DNA from 4 places in the Bradyrhizobium sp. ORS 111 genome. Region 2 is predicted to be linked to each of the others. Evidence: predicted binding sites of a transcription regulator. Region 2 holds the regulator's gene; each other region holds the start of a gene.
What was found. Region 2 encodes PhoB, which activates phosphate uptake and scavenging genes when phosphate is short. Its sites were predicted from a motif close to TGTCATNNANCTGTCAT; they were not measured.

Region 1: P6U30_RS23135 (phospholipase C) is a predicted target of PhoB. The motif match lies at 1,163-1,179, and genes of this name have one in related genera.
Region 3: P6U30_RS20700 (RNA degradosome polyphosphate kinase) is a predicted target of PhoB. The motif match lies at 786-802, and genes of this name have one in related genera.
Region 4: P6U30_RS13410 (UDP-2,3-diacylglucosamine diphosphatase) is a predicted target of PhoB. The motif match lies at 1,063-1,079, and genes of this name have one in related genera.

Annotation. Positions count from the first base shown of each region.
Region 1 covers NZ_CP120701.1:4,946,516-4,948,716, reverse strand. The annotation lists gene P6U30_RS23135 (phospholipase C) at 1-1,062, opposite strand, end outside; gene P6U30_RS23130 (hypothetical protein) at 1,324-1,584, shown strand.
Region 2 covers NZ_CP120701.1:7,644,895-7,647,095, forward strand. The annotation lists gene P6U30_RS35350 (GcrA family cell cycle regulator) at 264-776, shown strand; gene phoB (phosphate regulon transcriptional regulator PhoB) at 1,000-1,710, opposite strand; gene phoU (phosphate signaling complex protein PhoU) at 1,770-2,201, opposite strand, start outside.
Region 3 covers NZ_CP120701.1:4,424,786-4,426,986, forward strand. The annotation lists gene P6U30_RS20690 (CDP-alcohol phosphatidyltransferase family protein) at 1-31, shown strand, start outside; gene P6U30_RS20695 (chromosomal replication initiator DnaA) at 65-742, shown strand; gene P6U30_RS20700 (RNA degradosome polyphosphate kinase) at 877-2,201, shown strand, end outside.
Region 4 covers NZ_CP120701.1:2,950,406-2,952,606, reverse strand. The annotation lists gene P6U30_RS13415 (glycosyltransferase family 4 protein) at 1-230, opposite strand, end outside; gene P6U30_RS13410 (UDP-2,3-diacylglucosamine diphosphatase) at 227-1,039, opposite strand; gene thiD (bifunctional hydroxymethylpyrimidine kinase/phosphomethylpyrimidine kinase) at 1,324-2,121, opposite strand.

The DNA.
Region 1 (2,201 bases), 2.7 Mb from region 2:
GATGTAGTCAGCCGACGTGAATGCAGCCGTGCCGGGCGCAGTCGGATCGGTCTCGCGCTGGCAGCCGGTCGTCTTGTTGGCGTTGACGACGGTGAGGTCGAAGCCGCCCATGAATGCACCCCAGGTGATGCCCTTGTCGTTGAGCAAGTCACCGATATTGCGGCCGCCCAGCGTCACCTGGTCTCCGGTCGGATTGGAGCAGACGTCGCCGATCGGGTCGGCGTCGCCGATCAAGGTGATGTTGCTCGTGGTGTGGCTGGCGTCGCCGAACGCCTCATGAGTGGTGTGCAGCAACGTGCCCGAGCCGTTGATCACATTCATCGTCGCCGAGAGACCGTTGGTCTGGCCCGAGATGAGATTCAGCGCACCCGGCGTCGACGGACCGAATTGCGAAGAGTAGCTGTTGTCGTTCATTGCGAAGTGTTGGGCGTAATTCCACAACGCTGTGACCGTGTTGCCGTCATAATAGCCCATCACCAACGCCTTGGTGCCGATACCGGCCGGCGGCGGACCCGCGGTGCCGGTGAAGGCCGGGAAGCCGTCCATATGGCCGTTGTTGTAGGCGCTCTCTTCGGGCGCTTCATTGTGGCCCTGATCGGCCGTGAGCGCCTGTCCCGGTGCGAGGCGGAACGGATTGGAGGCGCCGGCGCCGTTCTGGACCTTGTTGTTGGGGGCAACCGGAGCGCTCGGATTGCTGTTGGGATTATGAGCGAGCAGATCGACGCCCTTGAGCGCTGAAAAACCGTGATTGACGTCGAGCGGCGTCTTCAGGCCGTTGACCACCGGGGTGAACGGCTTTGCATGGAACGGCGTTTCGCCCTGGCGGTTCTCCGCGTTCGGGTAGGTGCCGAAATAGTGGTCAAAGGAAACGTTTTCCTGAAAGATCACGACGAGGTGCTTGATCGGCGTCGCCGTATGCACGTGATGGTGGCCATCACGGTCGTGGTCGCGGCCGAAATTTGAGTTGTCAGAGCGGCCGTGGTCGTCTTCGGCAACAGCGCCCGCGCCCATCAGCGACAGCGCGAGAACAGAGACCAGTCCGAGCGTTTTGGACAAGTGCATTGGAGGTTTCTCCCTGTGGGTCCTCAAAGACAAATCGAAGGGGATTTCTGCGGCGATTTGCCCCAGCGCGCCGACTGTTTCAGAGCCGGACTACAGCAGGACGAAAAAAATATGACACGCCATTGAATGCTGGAGTGCCGTTGGGCGCGGCTTCGGATTCCGCAGCAATGCGACGCTGGTCGCAAGCATGGCATCGCTCTTGCTGTTTGATTGACCTATCTGGCAACCCGAGAGGGGTTGCTTCACCATGAGGCAATCGTCATGAAGCAGCCGTCCGATTACGGAACGAAGAGTGCCTTATCGCTACAAGCGTTGATCGCGGACCTTAACTGGAGAATTCAGCTCCTCAGCTCCGACATCGCGGAAGAGGAGCAGCGTTCGCGCGTCCGCGACGAGACAAGCTGTACCTATCCTACGCTCGCGAAGCACCTCAGGGAGCGCAGAGCCAAACTGCTCTCGACGGTGGCCACGCTTGAGGCCCGGTTGCGGGCAACGATGCCGGCCGGATCGGCGGCGGCGTGACCTGGCCACTGCAACGCGGATCCTGATGAGGAGCGAAGGCCGTCCAATGGCGGCCCGTTCGCTCCTCAATCACGTCGTGCTTCTCACCAAGCCTGATCCATGCCCCGGATTGCCGACATTCGTCGAGCGATCGCTGATTTCCCATTGATGCGCTGAATCGGCAGAGTTCTGCCGGTTGGGGTGGATTTTCATGCCGCCACGGCCGGCTCGATCGCCCATTCAGTGCCGCGAGAGATGTCATCCGCGATGGGAGCGCAAGCATTGATCTGACCAGCCGTGGCCAAGCGGGGGCGGCCCGGTGACAGATCCCCCGGCCGCGCGGGCCGGGTCTGCTGCAAGGACGGTTGACAGGGGACGTCCACCCCCTTAATCACCTGATTAACTAATTAATCAACTAATTAAGGTTCGACCGCAAGCCCTTGGGAAGGAACGCATCGGCAAAGAAGATGGCCTGCCGGTCAAAGCCGCTCTCGGCCGCTTCGAGTCTGATGTGGGTGGAGCCCTTGAGGGCCCGGGTCTTCAACCTGGTGAAGTCAAGATCAAGCGGCGGGCTTGCACGAACCAGGGTGGCATCGGTTCACGCGTACAAAAGTGGGACTGGGTTGTTTGGGAGCGTA
Region 2 (2,201 bases):
ATGCATAAATGTCGGAACATGTGGACGCGCTGCCGCGGACTCTTGCGCCAGAGTCACGCCATATTGTAGCGTTTGGCCTGTCGGATACGACATCTCGTGCGGCAGTACTGGACCCTCTAAGTAGCTTTCGTTCTGCGTACACGTTCGGGCGCAAAACCGCGTCCGGCGAGGGCTAAGGGATTCTGACCGCAGGGATATTTGTCAGATTTGGCTCGCAGCGCCGCTCCGATGACTGGCCGGCGCAAGGCGAAGGGAAGAATGCGATGACGGTATTGACCTGGTCCGATGATCGCGTCGAGCAGCTCAAGAAGCTCTGGGAGGCGGGCCTGTCGGCCAGCCAGATTGCGGCGGAACTCGGCAATGTGACGCGAAACGCCGTGATCGGCAAAGTGCATCGGCTTGGCCTATCCGGCCGTGCCAAGGCCCCTTCCACCGCTGCCCCGCGACAGCGCAAGGCCCGTCCCGCCCAACATATGATGCGGGTGGCGCGCCCGGTCTCGCGCGGCAACACCGCGCTCGCCCACGCCTTCGAGGTCGAGCTGGAGCCGGATCCGGTCGCCTATGACAATGTGGTGCCGATGAGCCAGCGGCTGTCGCTGCTCGAGCTGAACGAGGCGACCTGCCACTGGCCAGTCGGCGACCCCTCGAGCCCTGAATTCTTCTTCTGCGGCGGCAAGGCGCTCACCGGCCTGCCCTATTGCGCGCACCACTCGCGCGTCGCCTACCAGCCGGCTGCCGACCGGCGCAGGCCCGCCAACAAGCCGCCGACCCGGTGAGCATCATAGGCCGTGGAAACAAAATCCCCGCGCAAGCGGGGATTTTTTTGTGAGGGGACTACCTCTACGTCACAGCGTCGTCCTGCCGCAGGCCGGGACCCATCCGCCGCGGCTTGTGTTGTGAACAGGACTCGTCGTTCCGACTTCGCGCAACAAATTGCATTCGGGGTTATGGGTCGCGGCTTTTGCCGGGACGACGCTGTGGTTATCTGCTGCCCGCGCCTTACGGCTGCGGCTCCGCCTTGGCGAAGCGGTCGTCGAGCGCATAGCCGGCACCGCGCACGGTGCGGATCGGATCCTGCTCGCGGCCGGGATTGAGCAGCTTACGCAAGCGGCCGATGTGCACGTCGACGGTCCGCTCGTCGATATAGATGTCGCGGCCCCAGACGCTGTCGAGAAGCTGCTCGCGGCTGAACACGCGGCCGGGATGCTCGAGGAAGAACTCGAGCAGGCGATATTCGGTCGGGCCGAGATCGATCGGCCGGCCCGAGCGCGCGACGCGGCGCTTCTCGCGGTCGAGCTCGATATCGCCGTAAGTCAGGACGGTGGCGAGCCGCTCAGGGCTCGCGCGACGCAACAGGCCCTTCACGCGCGCCAGCAGCTCCGGCACCGAGAACGGTTTGACGATGTAATCGTCGGCGCCGGTGGCGAGGCCCCGCACCCGCTCGCTCTCCTCGCCGCGCGCCGTCAGCATGATGATCGGAAGCTGCTTGGTCTCAGGCCGCGCCCGCAGGCGGCGGCACAGCTCGATGCCGGAGAGGCCCGGCAGCATCCAGTCAAGCACCACGAGATCGGGAACACGCTCCTTCAGCCTTGTGTCGGCGTCGTCGCCGCGTCCGACCGTCTCCACGTCGTAGCCTTCCGCGTCGAGGTTGTAGCGCAACAACGTCGTCAGCGCTTCCTCGTCTTCGACTACCAGAATGCGTGCGCTCATCGGTCTATGTTCTTTCTCTGTGTTGATCCGTTGCCCGAGAGGCGAACCAAACACCTCAGCTAGCCGTTACCCGGCACCGTGGTGGCAAAGGTGGTCATGTCGCCCTTCGGGCGCTTGTCGGTGATCTGCTGGCCTTCGATCATGTAGAACACGGTTTCGGCGATGTTGGTGGCGTGGTCGCCGATCCGCTCGATGTTCTTGGCACAGAACATCAGATGGATGCAGAACGAGATGTTGCGCGGATCCTCCATCATGTAGGTGAGCAGTTCGCGGAACAGCGAGGTGCAGATCGCGTCGACCTCCTCGTCGCCCTTCCAGACGGTCATCGCGGCCGGCAAGTCGTGCGCGGCGTAGGCGTCGAGCACCGACTTGACTTGCGACAGCACCAGATCGGTCATGTGCTCGAGGCCGCGGATCAGCTTCAACGGCTGGAAATCGCTCTCGAGGGCCGCGACGCGCTTGCCCATGTTCTTGGCGAGATCGCCGATCCG
Region 3 (2,201 bases), 3.2 Mb from region 2:
GCGGCACATGAGCACGATTGAAGCCCGATAGCCTGAAGCCCGATAGCCTGGTTTGGAGATTTGTGTGGCAGGTAGCGTTCAACCTCGACAATTGGCCCTGGCGCTGCCGCACGAGGAAAGACTGACGCGTGACGACTTCCTCGAGGGGCCGGCGAACGAAGCCGCACTGACGCTGATCGATCGCTGGCCCGACTGGCCGAACCGCATCATGCTGCTGGTCGGGCCGGAGGGCTCCGGCAAGAGCCACCTCGCCGCGATCTGGGCCGAGCACGCCGGAGCGCGCTCGACCTCAGCACATGCGCTCACCGCGGATGCCGTCCCCGGTGCGCTGGCGACCGGCGCGCTGGTGGTTGACGATCTCCGGCCGTCCGATTTCGACGAGCGCGCGATGTTTCACCTGATGAATCTCGCGCGCCAGGATGATGCCTTCGTGCTGCTGACGGCCCGCGTCCCGCCGTCGGCCTTCGAGATCGAGTTGCGCGATCTGCGTTCGCGCCTTCGCGCCGTGCCCACCGTGACGCTGCTGCCACCCGACGATCACCTGTTCCGCGGCCTGATCGTGAAATTCTGCGCCGACCGCCAGATGACGGTGGACGAGCAGCTCGTGAGCTACCTGACCACCCGGATCGAGCGCTCCTATGCCGCCGTCCGGCAGGCGGTCGAGCTGTTGGACACCGAAGCGCTGCGGCTCGGCAGGCCTGTCACCCGGGCGCTGGCCGCCGAGCTGTTACGCGATGCCTGAACGGAGCTACCCGGCTTGACGGCGGAAATCGTCGGAACATCAATGTCATCGAAACGTCATCGCGATATCACATGGTCTGTGCGGCTCTCGGCTAGACCGCTCAGGGCCGATACTCCGGATTGGATTGACACTTGATGGACGCCCCGCAAGCCGTTGAAATAAAAGAAAAAGAGCCGGATACTGCCGCACTCCCCGCGATTGCGACCAGCCCCGAGCGATTCATCAATCGCGAGCTCTCCTGGCTGCATTTCAATCGCCGGGTGCTCGAGGAGTCGGTCAACACGGGCCATCCCGTGCTGGAGCGCGTTCGATTCCTGTCGATTTCGGCCAATAACCTTGACGAGTTCTTCATGGTCCGCGTCGCCGGCATCAAGGCGCAGGTCCGTGAAGGCATCCCCGAGCGCAGCCCTGACGGCCTCACCCCGTCCGAGCAGCTTGTTGTGATCAACAAGAACGTGTCGCAGCTCGCCTCCGACCAGCAGGCGATCTGGCGCGACCTCCGCACCATCCTGTCCGAGGTCGGCATCCAGCTCGTTGACGGGCGCGACGCCACCAAGTCGGAACGGGCCTGGATCGAGGATCACTTCCTCCACAACATCTTCCCGCTGCTGACGCCGCTGGCCATCGATCCGGCGCACCCGTTCCCGTTCATCCCGAATCTGGGTTTCACCGTCGCCCTGCAACTGTCGCGGATCTCCGACGGCAAGCCGATGAACGCGCTGATCCGCATGCCGGGCAAGATCGACCGCTTCATCCGCTTCCCCTCCAACAAGGAGGGTGGTCCGGCCCGCCTGATCACGCTGGAACAAGCGACCGGCCTGTTCATCGGCCGACTGTTCCCCGGCTACACCGTCAAGGGTCAGGGCGCGTTCCGGATCATTCGCGATTCCGAACTCGAAATCGAAGAAGAAGCTGAAGACCTGGTCCGCGTGTTCGAGACCGCGCTGAAGCGCCGCCGGCGCGGATCGGTGATCCGGCTCGAGATCGAGGCCAAGATGCCGGAGGAGCTGCGCAGCTTCGTGCAGCACGCATTGTCCGCGTCGGACGACGAGGTGTTCCTGGTGGACGGCGTGCTCGCGATGAACGAGCTGTCGCAGCTCACCCGCCTCGATCGCCCCGATCTCGAATTCTCGCCCTACGTCCCGCGCCATCCCGAGCGCGTGCGCGATCACGGCGGCGACATCTTCGCGGCGATCCGGCAGAAGGACCTCATCGTCCATCATCCCTATGAATCGTTCGACGTCGTGGTGCAGTTCCTGCAGCAGGCCGCGCGCGACCCCGACGTCGTCGCAATCAAACAGACACTCTATCGCACCTCGAACAACTCACCGATCGTGCGCACGCTCGCGGAGGCCGCCGAAGCCGGCAAATCGGTGACGGCGCTGATCGAATTGAAAGCGCGCTTCGACGAGGAAGCCAACATCCGTTGGGCGCGCGATCTGGAGCGCGCCGGCGTGCA
Region 4 (2,201 bases), 3.3 Mb from region 2:
ATACTGTCGGGCTTGGCCGCTTCGATCAGGCTGGCGACCTTCGCCCGATACGGCAGGGCCAGTCTCAGATCGCGATAACTCGGCATCGCGAAGGTGCGGAACGATTCCGGCGTCAGGAAGCTCACCTCGACGCCCAGTGATTTCGCCGCTTGCGCCATCATGGTCAGCGTGCGGACAACCCCGTTGACCTGGGGATGCCACGCATCGGTCGCGACCAGGATATGCGTCATGCAGCGCGTGCCGTTACTCGCGGAACCGGCGCGATGCGGCGCAGCGGGTCGGTCCAGGTGATGATCTCGAAGCGGCCGTCCTCATGCTCGGCGAGCGCGGTGCAACTCTCCACCCAATCGCCGCAGTTCATGTAGCGGATGCCGTGCTCGTCATGGATGGTCGCGTAGTGGATATGGCCGCAGATCACGCCGTCGCAGCCGTGACGGCGCGCCTCGCCCGCAAGCGTGGCCTCGAACGCACCGATATAGTTCACCGCTTTCTTGACCTTCAGCTTGGCCCATTGCGACAGCGACCAGTAGGGTACGCCGAACATCCTGCGGAAGAAGTTCACGAAGCGATTCATTTGGATCGCGAAGTCGTAGGCCTTGTCGCCGAGATGAGCGAGCCAACGCGCGTTCTGCACCACGAGATCGAAGATGTCGCCGTGGATCACGAGATAGCGCTTGCCATCGGCGCCGGTGTGGACCGTATTCTCCACGACGTCGATGCCGCCGAAATGCGTGCCGTAATATTTGCGCAGAAATTCGTCGTGGTTGCCCGGGACGTAGATCACCTTGGCGCCCTTGCGTGCCTTGCGCAGCATCTTCTGCACGAAGTCGTTGTGGGTCTGCGGCCAGTACCAGTTCGACTTCAGCGCCCAGCCGTCGACGATATCGCCAACGAGATAGATCGTGTCGGCATCGTGAGAGCGGAGGAAGTCAAGCAGGCGGTCGGCTTGCGACCCGCGGGCTCCGAGATGGACGTCGGAGATGAACAAAGTGCGAAAGCGCCGCTCGGGGCTTTCTTCACTCAAGGAGTCACTTCCCATGCCGGTGCACCTAACAGATTCCTGTGACAAGGCGATGACGATCCCCGCGACCGAAGGCCCTGGAAAAAGTTAACGAGAATCAGTTGCACGCCCCTTCTCTGCCGATAACAGCGGCGTGCGACAATCTGGCGACATGGGCGATCGCGGCTGTGTGGGACAGCCGCTGTGTTGCCTGCATGTCGCGACGGAACAAATGGGCGGCCGCCGTTGCAATGACCCTCGATGCGTGGCCCGGATGCAGCGAAGCGCAATCCGGGGTTCGCTCCATCCGAAGCTACGCAGCTTCAATAATACTTGTGAAAGTGATGCACGGGCCCGTGGCCGCGTCCGACGGTGAAACGATCCGCCGCGGCGATAGCAGCCGTGATCCACGCTTTGGCGTTGCGCACGGCGGTCTCCATGTCTTCGCCCCTGGCCAAACCGGCAGCGATCGCCGATGACAAGGAGCAACCGGTGCCGTGCGTGTTGGCCGTTGCGATCCGCGGTGCGGCCAGTGCGACTGTGCGTTGGCCGTCGATCAGATAGTCGACACTTTCGGCACCTTGCGCGTGGCCACCCTTGACCAGCACGGCGCGGCAGCCCATCGTCAGCAGTCGCCTGCCTTGCTCTGCGACAGCGGCCTCGCCCTCCGCGACCGGCTCGTTCAGCAATGCCGCAGCTTCCGGCAGATTTGGTGTGATCAGCGATACGCGCGGAATCAACATAGTCTTGAGCGCATCGACCGCCTCCGCCGCCAGCAGGCGGTCACCCGAGGTCGCGACCATCACAGGGTCGAGCACGACGTGGCGTGGCGCCCAGCGCTTCAGCCCCTCGGCGATCGCCGCAATGGTCTCGGCCTGTGCCACCATGCCGATCTTGACCGCGCCGACGGCGAGGTCGGAGAACACCGCATCGATCTGTGCGGCGACGAACGACGCGGGCACCGGATGGATGCCGCTGACCCCGCTGGTGTTCTGCGCCGTCAGCGCCGTGATCACGGAAGCGCCATAGACCCCGAGCGCGGCAAAGCTCCTCAGATCGGCCTGAATGCCCGCGCCGCCGGAGGAATCCGAGCCGGCGATGGTGAGCGCAATCGGCGTCATGTTGCAGCGTCGGCTGTTGATGCGAACGGGATCATGGCCTGTCCTAGCCCGGCCACCCAATGGCGGCAAGTTCGCGTGAC